Regions from separate parts of the Shewanella aegiceratis genome, predicted to be linked through region 2. Evidence: riboswitches for the same ligand, from Rfam matches in the RefSeq annotation. Region 2 holds a riboswitch; the other holds the start of a gene.

Region 1 (7,392 bases), 430 kb from region 2:
AGTGATTCGTCGTGATACGCCCTGGCGGTGTCGGGATCCAGTCCCAGGTTGTATTGATCTTCCCAGCGGAACTCGAACCTCGCCTTAGACAAGGCGTTGTCGCGGATCTGCGCGCCGGGATGGCCCTTGGCCACATCGCCGGCATGGGCGGCAATCTTATAGGCGATCAGCCCCTGCTTCACATCTTCCTTGTTTGGCAGACCAAGATGCTCCTTGGGTGTCACGTAGCAGAGCATGGCGCAGCCATACCAGGCGATCATCGCCGCCCCTATGCCTGAGGTGAAGTGATCATAACCTGGAGCAACGTCGGTGGTCTGAGGGCCTAGGGTATAAAACGGTGCCTCGTCACACAGCTCGAGCTGCTTATCCATGTTCTCCTTGATCAGCTGCATCGGAATATGACCCGGCCCTTCGATGATGGTCTGCACGTCATACTGCCAAGCCTTCTTAACCAGCTCGCCTAAGGTTTCCAGCTCGGCAAACTGCGCCTCATCGTTGGCATCGGCGATGGAACCTGGTCGCATGCCATCCCCCAGCGAGAGGGAGACATCGTAGGCGGCGCACAGCTGGCAGATCTCATCGAAGTGCTCATAGAGGAAGTTTTCCTTGTGGTGAGAGAGGCACCACTTGGCCATGATGGAACCGCCACGAGAGACTATGCCTGTGAGGCGCTTGGCCGTCATGGGCACATAACGCAGGAGCACACCGGCGTGAATGGTAAAATAATCCACCCCCTGCTCCGCCTGCTCAATCAGGGTATCTCTGAAGATCTCCCAGGTGAGATCTTCGGCGACGCCATTGACCTTCTCCAGCGCCTGATAGATTGGCACAGTCCCGATGGGCACCGGCGAGTTACGTATGATCCACTCGCGGGTCTCGTGGATATAACGACCGGTCGAGAGATCCATCACTGTATCCGCGCCCCAACGGGTGGCCCACACCAGCTTCTCCACCTCCTCTTCGATAGACGAAGTGACCGCCGAGTTACCTATGTTGGCGTTGACCTTCACCAGGAAGTTTCGGCCGATGATCATAGGTTCGGCCTCGGGGTGGTTGATGTTAAGCGGTAAGATTGCCCGGCCCGCCGCCAGCTCCTGACGCACAAACTCAGGCGTGATCGGCTCACCTAGCATGGCACCGAAACTCTCACCCGGGGCGCGCTGATTGAGCACCTCGTCGGTCACTTTCTCGCGAGCCATGTTCTCACGCAGGGCCACATACTCCATCTCTGGGGTGATGATACCGCGTCTGGCGTAGTGCATCTGAGTCACCACCTTGCCTTCAAGGGCGCGTCTTGGCTTGGGCAGCTGCTCAAACCTCAGATGATCCAGCCCCTCATCGGCTAGACGCTGCTGAGTGAAACCTGAGCTGACCTGCTCGAGTTCCTGGGTATCGCCACGCTCAGCGATCCACTCGCTGCGCAGCTTAACAAGACCACGACGTACATCGATATCGGCCTCGGGATCTGAATAGGGCCCGGCGCAGTCATAGACTGTGATGGGGGTATTCTTTTCATAGACAGGCGCCTCAGCCGTGCCGCCAATCAGGGTGTCTGACTGAAAGATCTGCCGCATAGCGACCTTGAGATCTGGCCTGCTGCCGCTGAGATAAAATTTCTGCGAATTGGGATGTTGTAAGGGCTTGAGGTTATCGATAAAGGCCTGGGCCTCTGCTCGCATTTCGCGACGTGTTGACATAAGCAATCTCACTATAGGGTTAGATGAAGTTGCTTGTCTGGAGAAGTTTGGCGTTGAGGGCATTGAACCAGGCTAACGAATGGTCTGATTCAAAAATATGCTGGGTGTCACTGGGATTGCGCTCGCCAAATTTGCGGCGATTTTAATCCCATTAGCCGATAAAATACGGCGGGACACTAAGGTCATATTATGCTTGTTTCCTTCGCAGGGACTAACCTGATCAGGTTCAACGGATCCCGAATAAACGGTCTCAGCCTAATGGCACTCCGACAAGAGGGGCTCAGTATAGACATAAGGGAGTGAGGGTGGCAAGCCCCTTCAAATGAATGCTTGCATCAAATTAATCGACACACATAATAAATAAAAATCAAACATTTATATAAAATTTAAAGCATAGTGTTAATTTAAGCCTGAAAATATATCACACTAGTTTTTATCTTTAATCTCTACTCCCATCATACTCAGATGCTTATCAAGGGAGTCTTTAATCGCCTGTTTCACCTTATCGCCACCACACTTAAAGGGGAAGCCTAAGTTTTCCCCGTGGGGGTTAATTGGTGTCGCCACACTCACCACGCGATAACAGGTATCCCCTATCTTGACGATGCGATTGGGATCCACCTTGCTGTCTAAGGTGATTGCCGTCTCATACTCGTTCTCCTTAGGCAGGGCTAACACCCTCATCTTGCCATCCATCTCGCTCATCGACTTTTTCTGGGTGGCCTTGTCGGCGGCGTGCTCAACTAGCTTATCCAGCTGTGCCTGCCTGTATCTCGCCATATAATCGCCAGTTGCAGCGCTTACCGCTCCCGAGTCTGCTGCCGCGCTGCTCTCCAGATTAAGACCTTTCGCACCATCGAAGGAGAATGCTTCATTCTCTTTCTGAGTATCAGCGGGAGCCTCGATTTTAGAGACGATGTTAGACTCGGAGGGATCAACTGCAGGCTCAAGGGCAGGCTCAACACTTGTTTGGACAACATTAGGCTGGAAACGAGTAACTTGAGTCGCTGACGTCCCCTTCTCAGGACTCGGCTTAATCGGCACCGCACTTTGCTGAGTGAAAATCGGCGCCGGATTGTTCTCTGTCACTTCAACCCTTTGATTAAGCGTATCTTGCTTTGGCTCGCTCGTCAGAAGTGCTTTTACTGGTACCTCGGCAGGGCGAGATTTGGCCTTCATGGCATCAAACTCTGCCTGAGTCAGCATATAGGCGCTGATGGCCTTCTTGCCTTGCTTAATTGAACCCTGAGCCAGGTATGGCCCCTTAAACTGCCAACTCAGCAGGGCCAGCAATGCAAGGTGCGCCAGCAAGACAACCAAGAAGATAAACAACTCTCTCCAGCCAATCCTTGCAGCTAGAGCGATAGAAAGTGGGCCTTCAAGAGGTGCGCTAGGAACAAGCTCCTTAAGCGAAAGTTCCTCAAGCGAAAGCTCCTTAACCAAAAGCTCCTCAGCATGAGCGCCTTGGTCGGCGTGATCTCTCGCTAAAGGCTCTCTTGCTAATGGATCGTTGGCTAGATGGATGAAGGCTAATTGCTCGACATCATTATCAAGATTGAAGTTAAAATTTAAATTGATATCGAGCCTGTTAGATTGGCTATCCTTAGGGGGCACTCGCAATAGCAACTCATTCTTTCCTTAGAAAACTTAGCATTTTAGAGAAGAAGAGAAGCTTTTAGTTCAACCAAGGATAGATGGTGGACAGTCTGAAATTTAAAAAGCAATAAATACAATTACTAACAAAACAAAATCCGAATTAGGCGTACACATGTACGCTTAACTGTTTCTTTTGCACCAGCATGCTGTTAGACTCACCATTAACGAGGTCTAACCAGTTTTAGAGAGTCTAATGCCACCACAGTCCCTGCCGCCACAAACCATACAGCCCCAAGAGATCGGCCTGAATAGTCAGCCCAGCTTTGCTGCTACGGCCGCTCCCTATAGCCGCGCAGAAGAGCTGGCAAACGCCCTCAGCCATGGCCTGGGTGTGATTGCAGGTATTCTGGCGCTAGCGTTTTCACTGCATAAGGGATGGGACAGGCTCACCGATCTTCAACTGGGCGGATTGGCACTCTATTGTTTGAGCATCATACTCCTGTTTCTCTGCTCAACGCTCTATCACAGCGTCTCGGCACCTAAGTTAAAGCATAAACTCAAGATAGCCGATCACTGCGCCATCTATCTGTTGATCGCCGGCACCTACACGCCGCTGATGCAGATCCTGCTCGACAGTGTCGAGGCCGATGCCATTCTCATCGCCATCTGGAGTCTGGCCCTAGGCGGGATCCTGTTCAAGACGCTGTTTATTCATCGCTTCAAGATCTTTAGCCTGGTACTCTATCTGGTGATGGGTTGGTTGTGTGTCATAGTTATGAAGCAGCTGCTTGCAGCCATGAGTCCACTAGGGTTTAAGCTCCTCTTGGCTGGCGGAATTTTTTACAGCGTCGGGGTGATCTTCTATGTGGGTAAACGCATTCCCTATAATCACGCCATCTGGCATCTGTTTGTCCTCGCCGGCGCCCTCAGCCACTTCCTATGCGTCTACCTGACGGTGATCTAACATAAAGAGATCAAACGCCTCATCGAGCTGCTGTGCCTCCTGGCTCATCCCTAAGCTGTGCATCAGGCTGATGATGCACTCTATGGTGCACAAGCCTTGAGATAATTGATTTCGCCTCAGACGATAACGTGACGGCTCGCTCTCCTGTAGCGTCAACCTTCTCGCCGCTTGCAGATAGGGGCTCTGACGCATCATCTTTCTGGCCTCCTTCCAGGTGGCATCGAGAATGATCACCTGACGCATGCCCTGCTCTTCATCTATTTTGGCTAGGAGTTGCTCGAGCGTGCTAACCTGATTCACGCTCGAGCCCATTCTCGAACCTGAGTCCGTTTCGTCTGTGTCGTACTCCTTTGGAAAGAGCAGCAGAGCTTCACCCAATTCACAGGCCTGTTTCAACACCTCATCGGGCGTAACCCGCGACCAGAGCACACGGCTACACAGCTCAGGGAATGCGGCTAACGCCAACTGGCCTGTGTTACTGGGACGATCGTACTCCCGCTCGTGTGTTAGCAAGACAAACTTCACCCTATCTCTCCCGGTCATTTTGCTGGTATTTGGAGCCTAAACTCACGCCTATCGGTAAACCAAAGGCGATGAGTATACCTCATAGGGCTAGAACGAGGATAATGACAGGGACAATCCTTGATGGCCTGTTATAGCTTGCCAGGGTGGCATCATTAACACGCGGCCACTAACGAAAATCCCGCGAACTCGATTCAAAATCATTCACCAGAGCCGATAGATCGTCCAGCCTACCCGCGATAACATGTGACACGCCAGACTGGGTCTCAAGCACCCCGGTTACCTTTAAAATTTTTGATGTTAAAAATGGCTGACGCTGCGCCCTGGCCGTGGCGCTCCAGACGATCACATTGATGTTGCCCGTCTCATCTTCTAAGGTCACGAAGGTGACCCCAGAGGCGGTACCGGGACGCTGACGCCCCACCACCACGCCCGCCACATGCACAAGCTGCCCATGACGACAATCGGCTAACTCACTGGCACGGCGACAGCCCACAAATGGCGCCAACCCTCTTAGCTGAGCCATCACATGGCGCCCCAGGCTGAGCCCCAGATGGCGATAGTCGCTCTGCATGGCAGCCATCTCACTTGGGGGCGGCAACACCACCTCACTGGCGACAGCTGGTAAGTCATCGAACAGCGGAAGACTCGGCTGATAGGCGCTGAGTTGCCAGCGCGCCTGATACCTATGCCCGGCCAGCGTCAACAGGGCATCGGCACTGGCCAGTAATGTCAGACAGCCCTGAGACAAACCTAGCTCATAGAGCTGCTCGGCCCGGGTAAAGCCGCCTTCGGGTCGCGCCGCGATAAGGGTCTTGATCTCCTCCAGCCAGAGTCCCTTCACTTGCCTAAAGCCCAGGCGTATCGCAGGCTGCTCAGCCTCCAGCAGAGGCACCAAGCTATTATCCCAGTCACTGTGATTGACACATACCGGCAGCACCATGACGTCGTGGCGCTGCACATCCTGAATAAGCTGCGACGGGCTATAGAAACCCATGGGTTGGCTGTTAAGCAAGGCGCAGCAGAAGGCCGCCGGATAATGATGTTTAAGATAGGCCGACACATAGGCCAGCAGGGCAAAGCTGGCCGAATGCGACTCGGGAAAGCCATACTCGCCAAAGCCTTTGATCTGCCTGTAGATCTGCTCGGCGAATGTTTGGCTGTACCCCCGCGCCGCCATCCCCTGAAGCAGTTTAACCTCAAACTTTTCAAGCTCACCGGTACGCTTCCAGCTCGCCATCGCCCGGCGCAGCTGATCCGCCTCGCCGCCACTGAACCCCGCAGCCACCATAGCCAGCTGGATCACCTGCTCCTGAAAGATAGGTACCCCCATGGTACGGGACAGCACGGACTCGACCGCCGGGCTGGGATATTCTACCGCCTCCAGGCCATCCCGCCGCCTCAGATAGGGATGCACCATATCCCCCTGAATAGGCCCTGGCCTAACAATGGCGATCTGCACCACCAGATCGTAATAACAGGCTGGCTTCAGCCTTGGCAGCATGGCGCTCTGCGCCCGTGATTCGACCTGAAACACCCCTATGCTGTCGCCCGCCTGCAACATGTGATAGACCCCGGCCTCCTCCCATGCCACATCGGCCATGGAAAAGGCTTTCTCTGGGCCGCTCAGCAAGGCGAAGGTCTTACGGATCGCCGTCAGCATCCCCAGGGCCAGAATATCCACCTTTAACAGCCCCAGGCTCTCCAGGTCATCCTTATCCCACTGGATCACGGTGCGATCCGCCATGGCCGCATTTTCAATGGGTACCAGCTCAGACAAGGGCCCTGCCGAGATGATAAAGCCTCCCACGTGCTGAGACAGATGGCGGGGAAAACCGATCAGCGTCTGCACCAAGGGCAGCAACATGCGCCCGCGCCCAGCCTCTGGCAGCATGGCGGCAAGCTGAGCCGTCCAGTGATGCTTGGGATCCCGGCGATCGATATTCTTTATCATCAGGGCTACCTGCTCGGCATCTATCCCCAGCGCCTTGCCCACATCCCCCATGGCACTCTTGAAGCGATAGCAGATCACCGCCGCGGCCAGCGCCGTACGCTCACGACCATATTTGCGGTAGATATACTGAATCACCTCCTCGCGCCGCTCATGCTCGAAGTCCACATCTATATCCGGCGGCTCGTTACGCTCCTTGGAGATGAAGCGCTCGAATAACATGTTGATCTTGGTGGGATCCACTTCTGTGATCCCCAGGCAATAACAGACTACCGAGTTGGCCGCCGAGCCCCTTCCCTGATAGAGGATCTGCTGAGACTTGGCGAAACAGACGATGTCATAGATGGTCAGGAAGAAATACTCATAGGCCATCGCCGCGATCAGCTCTAGCTCCTTCTCATACTGCGCCTTCACCCTATCGGGCACCCCATTAGGAAAGCGGCGTTTAGCACCTTCACGCACCGCCTGCGCCAGATAGTCGCTGGCCTGCATGCCGGCGGGCACCACCTCGGCCGGGTACTCATACTTGAGCTCATCCAGAGAGAAGTGGCAGCGACGGGCCAGGGCCAGGCCGTTATCGATCCACTCCTGAGGATAACGTTTACGCTGCGCCGCAATCGGCTTGAGGCTGGCCTCGGCGTTGATGGAGCATAGCGCCGCGC
Region 2 (7,392 bases):
ACCAATGTGTCATTGGAGCAGGTGGCCAAGACCCGTCAAGATGCCTATCTCAAGCTGACATTCAAGGCGCCTAAGTTATTGCAGATCGAAGCCGAGCGCGAGGATCTCAAGCAGCTCAAACAGCAAGATAAGATGAACAGCGATAGATTAGCATTCGATTAAATAGTCGCTAACATCGATGTGGTGAGCGCCCGTGTTCAGGGCAGTGCTGCTAATTACGCTGCCTACTCTCATTGCGCCCACTTTTCATAGTGCCCACTTGTCATAGGGCCCACTTGGTTATTCAGGTGGGCTCTTTCATTCTCTGAGCTAAAAATTCATCACTCGTTGATTGAGTTAACTCCTTTATTTATATGATGGATCACAAACAGCTTATTTGTGAGTATACTGACAGGATTAACGTCATATCGAGGATAGTGCAATGGCCGAAGAGACCATTTTCAGTAAAATTATTAGACGCGAAATTCCCGCCGATATTCTGTATCAAGATGAACTGGTCACCGCCTTTCGTGACATTCAGCCGAAGGCGCCAACCCATATTCTGATCATCCCCAATCATCTGATCCCGACGGTTAACGATGTCAAGGCATCGGACGAGAAGGCCTTGGGCCGCATGATGACGGTAGCGGCCAAGCTGGCCGATGAAGCAGGCATCGCTGAGGATGGGTATCGTCTCATCATGAACTGCAATAAGCATGGTGGTCAGGAAGTCTTCCATATCCATATGCACCTGTTAGGCGGTGATTTCCTGGGGCCGCTAGTGTCGCGTTAATCCCAGACGATTCTTGGACTGTGTAGAGTAATGAAGACAAACCCTGATTTTTTCCCGCTGACAGACTTGGCGACTCGCTTCGTCGGTCAGCTAGTGCAGTGTCGCCGACTTGGGCTCAGTGTGCTCGAAGCCAGCGAGCAGCATGTGCTGATCGAGCTGCCCTATAGCAGTGAGCTTATCGGTTATCCAGACACAGGCGTGATACATGGCGGGGTGATCACCACCCTGATGGACACCGCCTGCGGCACAGCCGTGGTCTGCAACATCTTCGATAAGTACAAGTCACTTGAGTTATCGCCGACGCTGGATCTGCGGGTAGACTACATGAAACCCGCCGAGCCCAACAAGAGCGTCTATGGCTTTGCCGAGTGTTACAAGCTCTCCTCGAGCGTGGCCTTTACCCGTGCCATCGCCTATCAGGATTCTATCGACGATCCTATCGCCCATGCGGTGGGCTCTTTCATGCGTATCAGCCCCGAGATGGTGGGCGACGCCTTCAGACAGGCCTTGATGGGAGAGGGGAAATGACTATGGTCACACCAGAAGCCAATCAGGCATTAAACGTTAAAGATATCGTTAAGAAGGCGACAGAACTCAACGATTTCGGTCACCTGTTGGCGCATGTACCTTATGCTAAGTTTATCGGCATGCAGGTGGCGCGCTTCGGTGACGAGCTGGTGTTTCAGTTGCCTAAGAAAGATGAAAATATCGGTAATCCAACCCTGCCGGCCATTCATGGCGGGGTGATCGCCGGTTTTATGGAGATGTCGGCGATCGTGCAGCTGATGGTATTTATGCAGACCACTAAGGTGCCAAAAATCGTCGATTTCTCAATCGATTACCTGAGGGCGGGCCATCACAGAGATAGCTTTGCCGAGTGTAAGATCACCCGTCAGGGACGCCGTGTGGCGAACGTAAACATCAACTGCTGGCAAACCAACCGTAAGGCCTTGATTGCCACCGCCCGCGCTCATTTTCTGATTGAATAGACATTAAGGTGTAGCGTAAGGAGAATAGTGATGAACAAAGGATTAGTGTTAGCTTGCTTGTTGCTGGGACTGAGCGCCTGTGCGCCGCATACCGGCGGCATCATGACCAGCTCCACCGGTGAGGTGCGGGTCGATAACGGCTCCTTCCACTCAGACGTGGATGTCAGCGCGGTGACCACTCAAGCCGAGGCGGGTTTCTTGAGAGCACGAGGCACCATCATCAGTAAGTCGCCAAAGGATCAGCGCCTGCAATATAAGTTCACCTGGTACGATATCAATGGCGCGACGGTAGAGGATGAGGGGGTGAGTTGGAAGTCCCTTAAGCTTCATGGCAAGCAGCAGATGCAGGTGACGGCGCTGTCCCCCAATGCCACTGCAGTGCGTTGTGAACTCTATGTGCGCGAGGCCATTTCCAATTAAAAATCGCTTTCAGGAATGAGTCGAGCGAATGATTTGATGAAAACGTCAGCAATGCTGGCGTTTTTTTATGGATCACGCGCAAATATTGCGTTAAATATGTCAACTCTTTGTATGAGTCATGTATAATCGGCCTCGCCAAGGGGTGTTAACGCCAAGCCATAGCTTAGCGATTGACTGAGATGTCCGCGGGACGAACCCTTAGAACCTGATCCGGCTAATACCGGCGTAGGAATGGGCCACATCACTAGATTTAACACAATCTGTCTGTGCATTCTTTCTCGCTTTCTTAAGTGCCGGATCTCAATATTGATTTGAGGTCCTATGTTTACATTAAAATCTTATTCACCCATCGCCCTTGCCGTCACGGCGGCGTTAACTCATACCAGCCTGATGGCGAGCGATACGCCGCCAGCCAACGACGAGATGGAAGTGATAGTCGTCACCTCCGATTTTCGCCAGTCTAGCCTAGACAAGATGCCCTCTAGCATCAGCGTCATAGATCAACAACAGATCGAAGACGAGGGCGCCCAGCACTTTGAAGACGTACTCAACGGCATCGCCAACTTCAACTGGTCTGGCGGCAGCTCACGGGCGAAATATTTCCAGATCCGCGGTGTGGGCGAGCAGGAGGAGTATCAGGGCGCACCTAACTCTTCGGTTGGCTACATCATAGACGACATCGACATGTCGGGCCTTGGGATGATCTCCAGCATGTATGATCTGCAGCAGGTCGAGGTGCTTCGCGGTCCACAGGGCACGCGTTATGGCGCCAACGCCTTAGCCGGTCTTATCTACCTTAAGAGTAACGATCCTACCTCGGTATTCGAGCATGGCGCCGAGCTGCAACTGGGTGACGATAACCTGCGCACCTATAGCGGCTTCAGCTCAGGTCCATTAAGCGATTCGGGCAAGCTCTTGTATCGCGTGTCGCTGCAGCAACATGAGCAGAACGGCTATCGCGACAACCTTTACCTGGGCCGTGACGACACCAACGGCAGAGATGAATTTACCGGTCGCATCAAGCTGCGCTGGTATGCCACTGACGATCTGGTGGCCGATCTCAGCCTGATGCACGCCGACTTTAACAACGGCTACGATGCCTGGACATTGGACAACAACGGTTTCGATACCCTCACAGATGAGCCGGGTGTCGACAAGCAGCGCACCACGGGTGGCTCGCTTAAGTTGACTTACTCAGGCGCCGACAGCTTCGAGCTGGTCTCACTAAGCTCAATGGCTCAGAGTGATACTCACCACGGCTACGACGGTGACTGGGCCAACCCTGAGTTTTGGGCGGCCCGCAGCTGCGAGGGTGAACCTTGCCAATACGACTACACCTGGAACAAGCTGGGTGACAGAACCACGCTGTCTCAGGAGTTTCGTCTGAGCTCCACCGAGGCGGGACGTATCTTCGATGGCAGCACCGATTGGTTGGTGGGCGTCTATGGTCTGAGACTCACCGAAGACAACGACACTCTCGAAGTTTATAACGGCTGGGAAGACAGACTCTTGGCCGAATATGAAGCGACTAACTTGGCAGTTTTCGCCCAGTTAGACAGCGACTTAGGCAATGGCTACGCGTTGTCAGTGGGTGCCCGTCTGGAGCGCCGCGAGAGCGACTACAGCGACTCGGATAAAGATGCCTTCGATCCCTCTGAGAACATGTGGGGCGGTCATATCGCACTGAGCAAGACACTCAGTCCAGGTCAACAGGCCTATGCCCGTATCGCCCGTGGCTATAAGGCGGGTGGCTTTAATATGTCATTGCCGACTTCCCTGAGCGATAAAAAGGAGTTCCAGGCCGAGACTCTGTACAACTATGAGCTGGGCCTCAAGTCAGAGTGGCTAGATGGCGACGCGACCACTCACTTCTCGCTGTTTTACATGGACAGACGCGATCAGCAGGTCTCTGCCTCGCAGCAAAATCCGGACGAGCCACAGAAGTTTATCCTCTACATCGAAAATGCCGGTAGCTCACACAACTATGGCGCCGAGCTGGAAGCTAACTGGTATGCCACTGATAATCTTAAGTTATACGGCACGCTTGGCTGGCTAGAGACCGCCTACGGCGATTACGCCTATCAGGATAAGTACGGTGGGTTGGTGGATCTCACTGGCCGCGAACTGGCTCACTCACCTAATCTTACCTATAGCGCGGGCGCGACTTATCGCAGCGATCTGGGCTGGTTTGCCAACCTAACTACCAGTGGCAAGAGCGAGTTCTACTACTCAGACAGCAACGACTCTAAGTCAGAGCCCTATACTATCTTCAATGCCCGTGTCGGCTACGAGACAGAGACCTGGTCGGCTTATCTCTGGGGGCGCAACCTGTTTGATGAGAAGTATGGCGTGCGCGGCTTCTATTTCGGTAACGAGCCGGATAACGGCTGGGCCGATAAGCAATATATCCGCTACGGCGATCCTCGCCAGTTAGGTGTCACTGTCAACGTCAAGTTTATGTAATTGGCGCTTTGCTGTTGCTAATCGTTGTAGGGGCGGGCAGGACTCGCCCCCTTAAGGAGTGAAGATGAAATTAACCGCTGAAATCAGCATGTATCCCCTGAAGGATAGCTATATCGATCCCATCAAGTGGTTCATCGGCCGGGTTGACACTTACACCAATATCGAGCGCCGCACCAATGCCATGGCCACTCAGGTGTGTGGCGAATATGGCGAGGTGATGCAGATGTTGGCCACCGAGATGGAAGCCGCTCACGAGAAGTGGGGCAAGGCGGTCTTCGTTGTCAAGTTTATCGGTGGCGAGCTGGACCTGTCCCATCAGGAATAGGGCCTTAAGGCGCAAAAAGGGAGCAACACACATCCTATGATAGATTTCTGGTCCGCATTGGTTAGCACCTTGACTCAGGCCTTCGAACAGGCCAATGCGATGACGGCGTGGGAGGCGGTTGCCGTGGTCTTGGCTTTGGCCTATCTGGCGCTGGCGATGCGCGGCAACATCTGGTGCTGGGCGGCAGCCTTTGTCAGCACCGCCATCTACACTTTGCTGTTTTGGGAGGTCTCCCTGCTGATGGAGTCGCTCCTCAACGTCTACTACATGGCGATGGCTGGCTACGGTTTCTGGCTGTGGCGCTATGGCGGCGGTGAAGATCACGGGGTCGAGGTGGTCAGCTGGTCGCTTGGACGGCATCTCTACCTGATCGTCGCGACAACCGTGGTTTCCCTGGTGGTCGGCCATTTGATGGCGACCCACACTCAGGCATCGTACCCCTATCTCGATGCGGCAACCAGCTGCTTTGCGGTGATGACCACCTATCTGGTGGCGCGCAAGGTGCTGGAGAACTGGCTCTACTGGGTGGTTATCGATTTTGTCTCCATCTACCTCTATCTCAACAAGGGACTGATGCTCACCTCTATGCTGTTCATCTTGTATGTAGGCATGGCGATAGGGGGTTATTTCCTATGGCGCACCAGCATGCAGCAGCCGAGTCAGGGCGACTACTCCTATGACTAGGGCGAGTCTTGCCGTACTGTTCGTCGAGGCTGAGATCTGATGTCGGCTGACGGTAGTGCTGACGCGAATAGCACCTTGCTAGCGCGCCTGAGCGTTAGCCTTCACGAACAAGTTAAGGTGCAGCTCTCTGAGCTTGGCTGTCCACTGAATGAGAGCACACAGATACATGTGCTCTCGCGGGGACTGAGCAACCAAAACTATCATCTAAGCTGCGATAACCAGCAGCTGGTGTTGCGGATCAACAGTCAGGCCAGCAGCCAGATCAGCGCCCGCGACCATGAGGTGGCGAATTGGCGCCTGGCAGAAGAGCAAGGCCTCGCGCCAGCGCTCTTGTATGTGGCGCAGGGCAATAGTGTCTATCTTAGCCGTTTCATCGACACAGGCGAAGATTGGAGCCGTTTGATGACGGCCAACCCCCCCCATCCGCTGCAGGATGAGTGCGTCACCCGGCCGGATGCCGAGGTGTTGCTGCTTGATTTGCTCAAGGGGCTAGCTCAATTGCCGTTGCCCAATAATCCCATCTCGGTGACAGAGCAGTGTCAGCGCTACATTGGCCAGCTAGAGATGATTGCCGAAAGCCTAGATGCGGCTAGCACAGATAAAGCCAGCCTTGATGCAGCAGGGAGCAGTGATCTGCCCATCACCTATCTCGAGCCTTGGAAGACGCGATGGCAAGCGCTTAAGGCGCACCAGGTGCGGGTCGATGTCGTGCTCGAGCAGCTTAATGCCTGTGAGTTAGCGCCACAGTATAGCCATAGGGATCTCAACCCCCACAACCTTCTGATGAGCCAGGGGAAGCTCTGGTGTATCGATTATGAATACGCCTGTAGCTCGCATCCCTTGGTGGATCTCGCCAGCGTGCTGGCAACCCACAGGCTCTCTAGTGAGCAGCGCCACAGGCTGATCCTCGGCTACCTGAATGGCCATCCTAAGCTTAACGACAAGGCGCTTTCGGCCATCCCCAGCGCTTTAGCACTCTATTGGTACTTCGCCGCCTGCTGGGCACTGCTGATGGCAAGTCAGGGTGAGGGCATATTGAATCAGACTGTGCAGAAGACAGTGCAGCAGTCGGTGGAGAAGACAGTGCCGCAGAAGCAGGGCGAGTCAGATGCCAGCCTGCCACACAGCGTGAGCGACTACCTGCAATGTTTTGATGATTTCATGGTGCTGGTCGGCTAACGCGTATTTTGTCGTTCTACTCTGTTTCCGAGTCTGTTAACCCGTCAGGGTTAACGCAAGATTCTTATCACGCTATCTCTCCTCGTTTATTTTAAGTCGCCAGTCTCGTTTCGCTTGTCTCATCTCGCCTGTCTCATCTCGTTCAGGACATAGTTTTTTTTACCTTTGTTGCTCCTTGCTGAAATTTAAATGATTAGCTAAGGGTCTATTAGGTAATGACAAAATAATGAGAGAGTGAGGTTATGCAGAAACTGTACGCTAAATTTACCCAGGGGATCGCCCAGCTCGACGGCGTCGCCGCCTTGGCACTTAGGCTCTACCTGGCGCCCGTGCTGATGCAGGCAGGATACAACAAGCTGTCGCACTTTAGCGACACGGCGGCCTGGTTTGGTAACGCCGAGTGGGGCCTGGGCTTGCCCATGCCCGAGGTGATGGTGGCCCTGGCGGCCGGCAGCGAGTTTGTTGGTGGCTTCTTGCTAATTCTGGGCTTGGCCACCCGGTTGATCTCCATCCCTTTGATGGTCACCATGGCGGTGGCGGCCTTTAGCGTGCATTGGAAA

The links. A riboswitch is a leader RNA that binds a small molecule or an ion and turns the genes downstream of it on or off. The one in region 2 is predicted to bind thiamine pyrophosphate.
Region 1: linked by a shared signal. The riboswitch ahead of thiC (phosphomethylpyrimidine synthase ThiC) and the one ahead of K0H80_RS08810 (TonB-dependent receptor) in region 2 are both predicted to bind thiamine pyrophosphate.

Annotation. Positions count from the first base shown of each region.
Region 1 is NZ_CP080416.1:2,379,978-2,387,369, forward strand. It holds gene thiC (phosphomethylpyrimidine synthase ThiC) at 1-1,697, opposite strand, end outside; TPP riboswitch at 1,878-1,976, opposite strand; gene K0H80_RS10685 (hypothetical protein) at 2,124-3,029, opposite strand; gene trhA (PAQR family membrane homeostasis protein TrhA) at 3,547-4,257, shown strand; gene K0H80_RS10695 (DTW domain-containing protein) at 4,231-4,782, opposite strand; gene K0H80_RS10700 (error-prone DNA polymerase) at 4,949-7,392, opposite strand, start outside.
Region 2 is NZ_CP080416.1:1,950,336-1,957,727, forward strand. It holds gene K0H80_RS08785 (hypothetical protein) at 1-162, shown strand, start outside; gene hinT (purine nucleoside phosphoramidase) at 422-772, shown strand; gene K0H80_RS08795 (PaaI family thioesterase) at 803-1,300, shown strand; gene K0H80_RS08800 (PaaI family thioesterase) at 1,297-1,761, shown strand; gene K0H80_RS08805 (YcfL family putative periplasmic lipoprotein) at 1,792-2,181, shown strand; TPP riboswitch at 2,310-2,430, shown strand; gene K0H80_RS08810 (TonB-dependent receptor) at 2,503-4,644, shown strand; gene K0H80_RS08815 (YkoF family thiamine/hydroxymethylpyrimidine-binding protein) at 4,709-4,969, shown strand; gene pnuC (nicotinamide riboside transporter PnuC) at 5,006-5,653, shown strand; gene K0H80_RS08825 (phosphotransferase) at 5,693-6,832, shown strand; gene K0H80_RS08830 (HvfX family Cu-binding RiPP maturation protein) at 7,075-7,392, shown strand, end outside.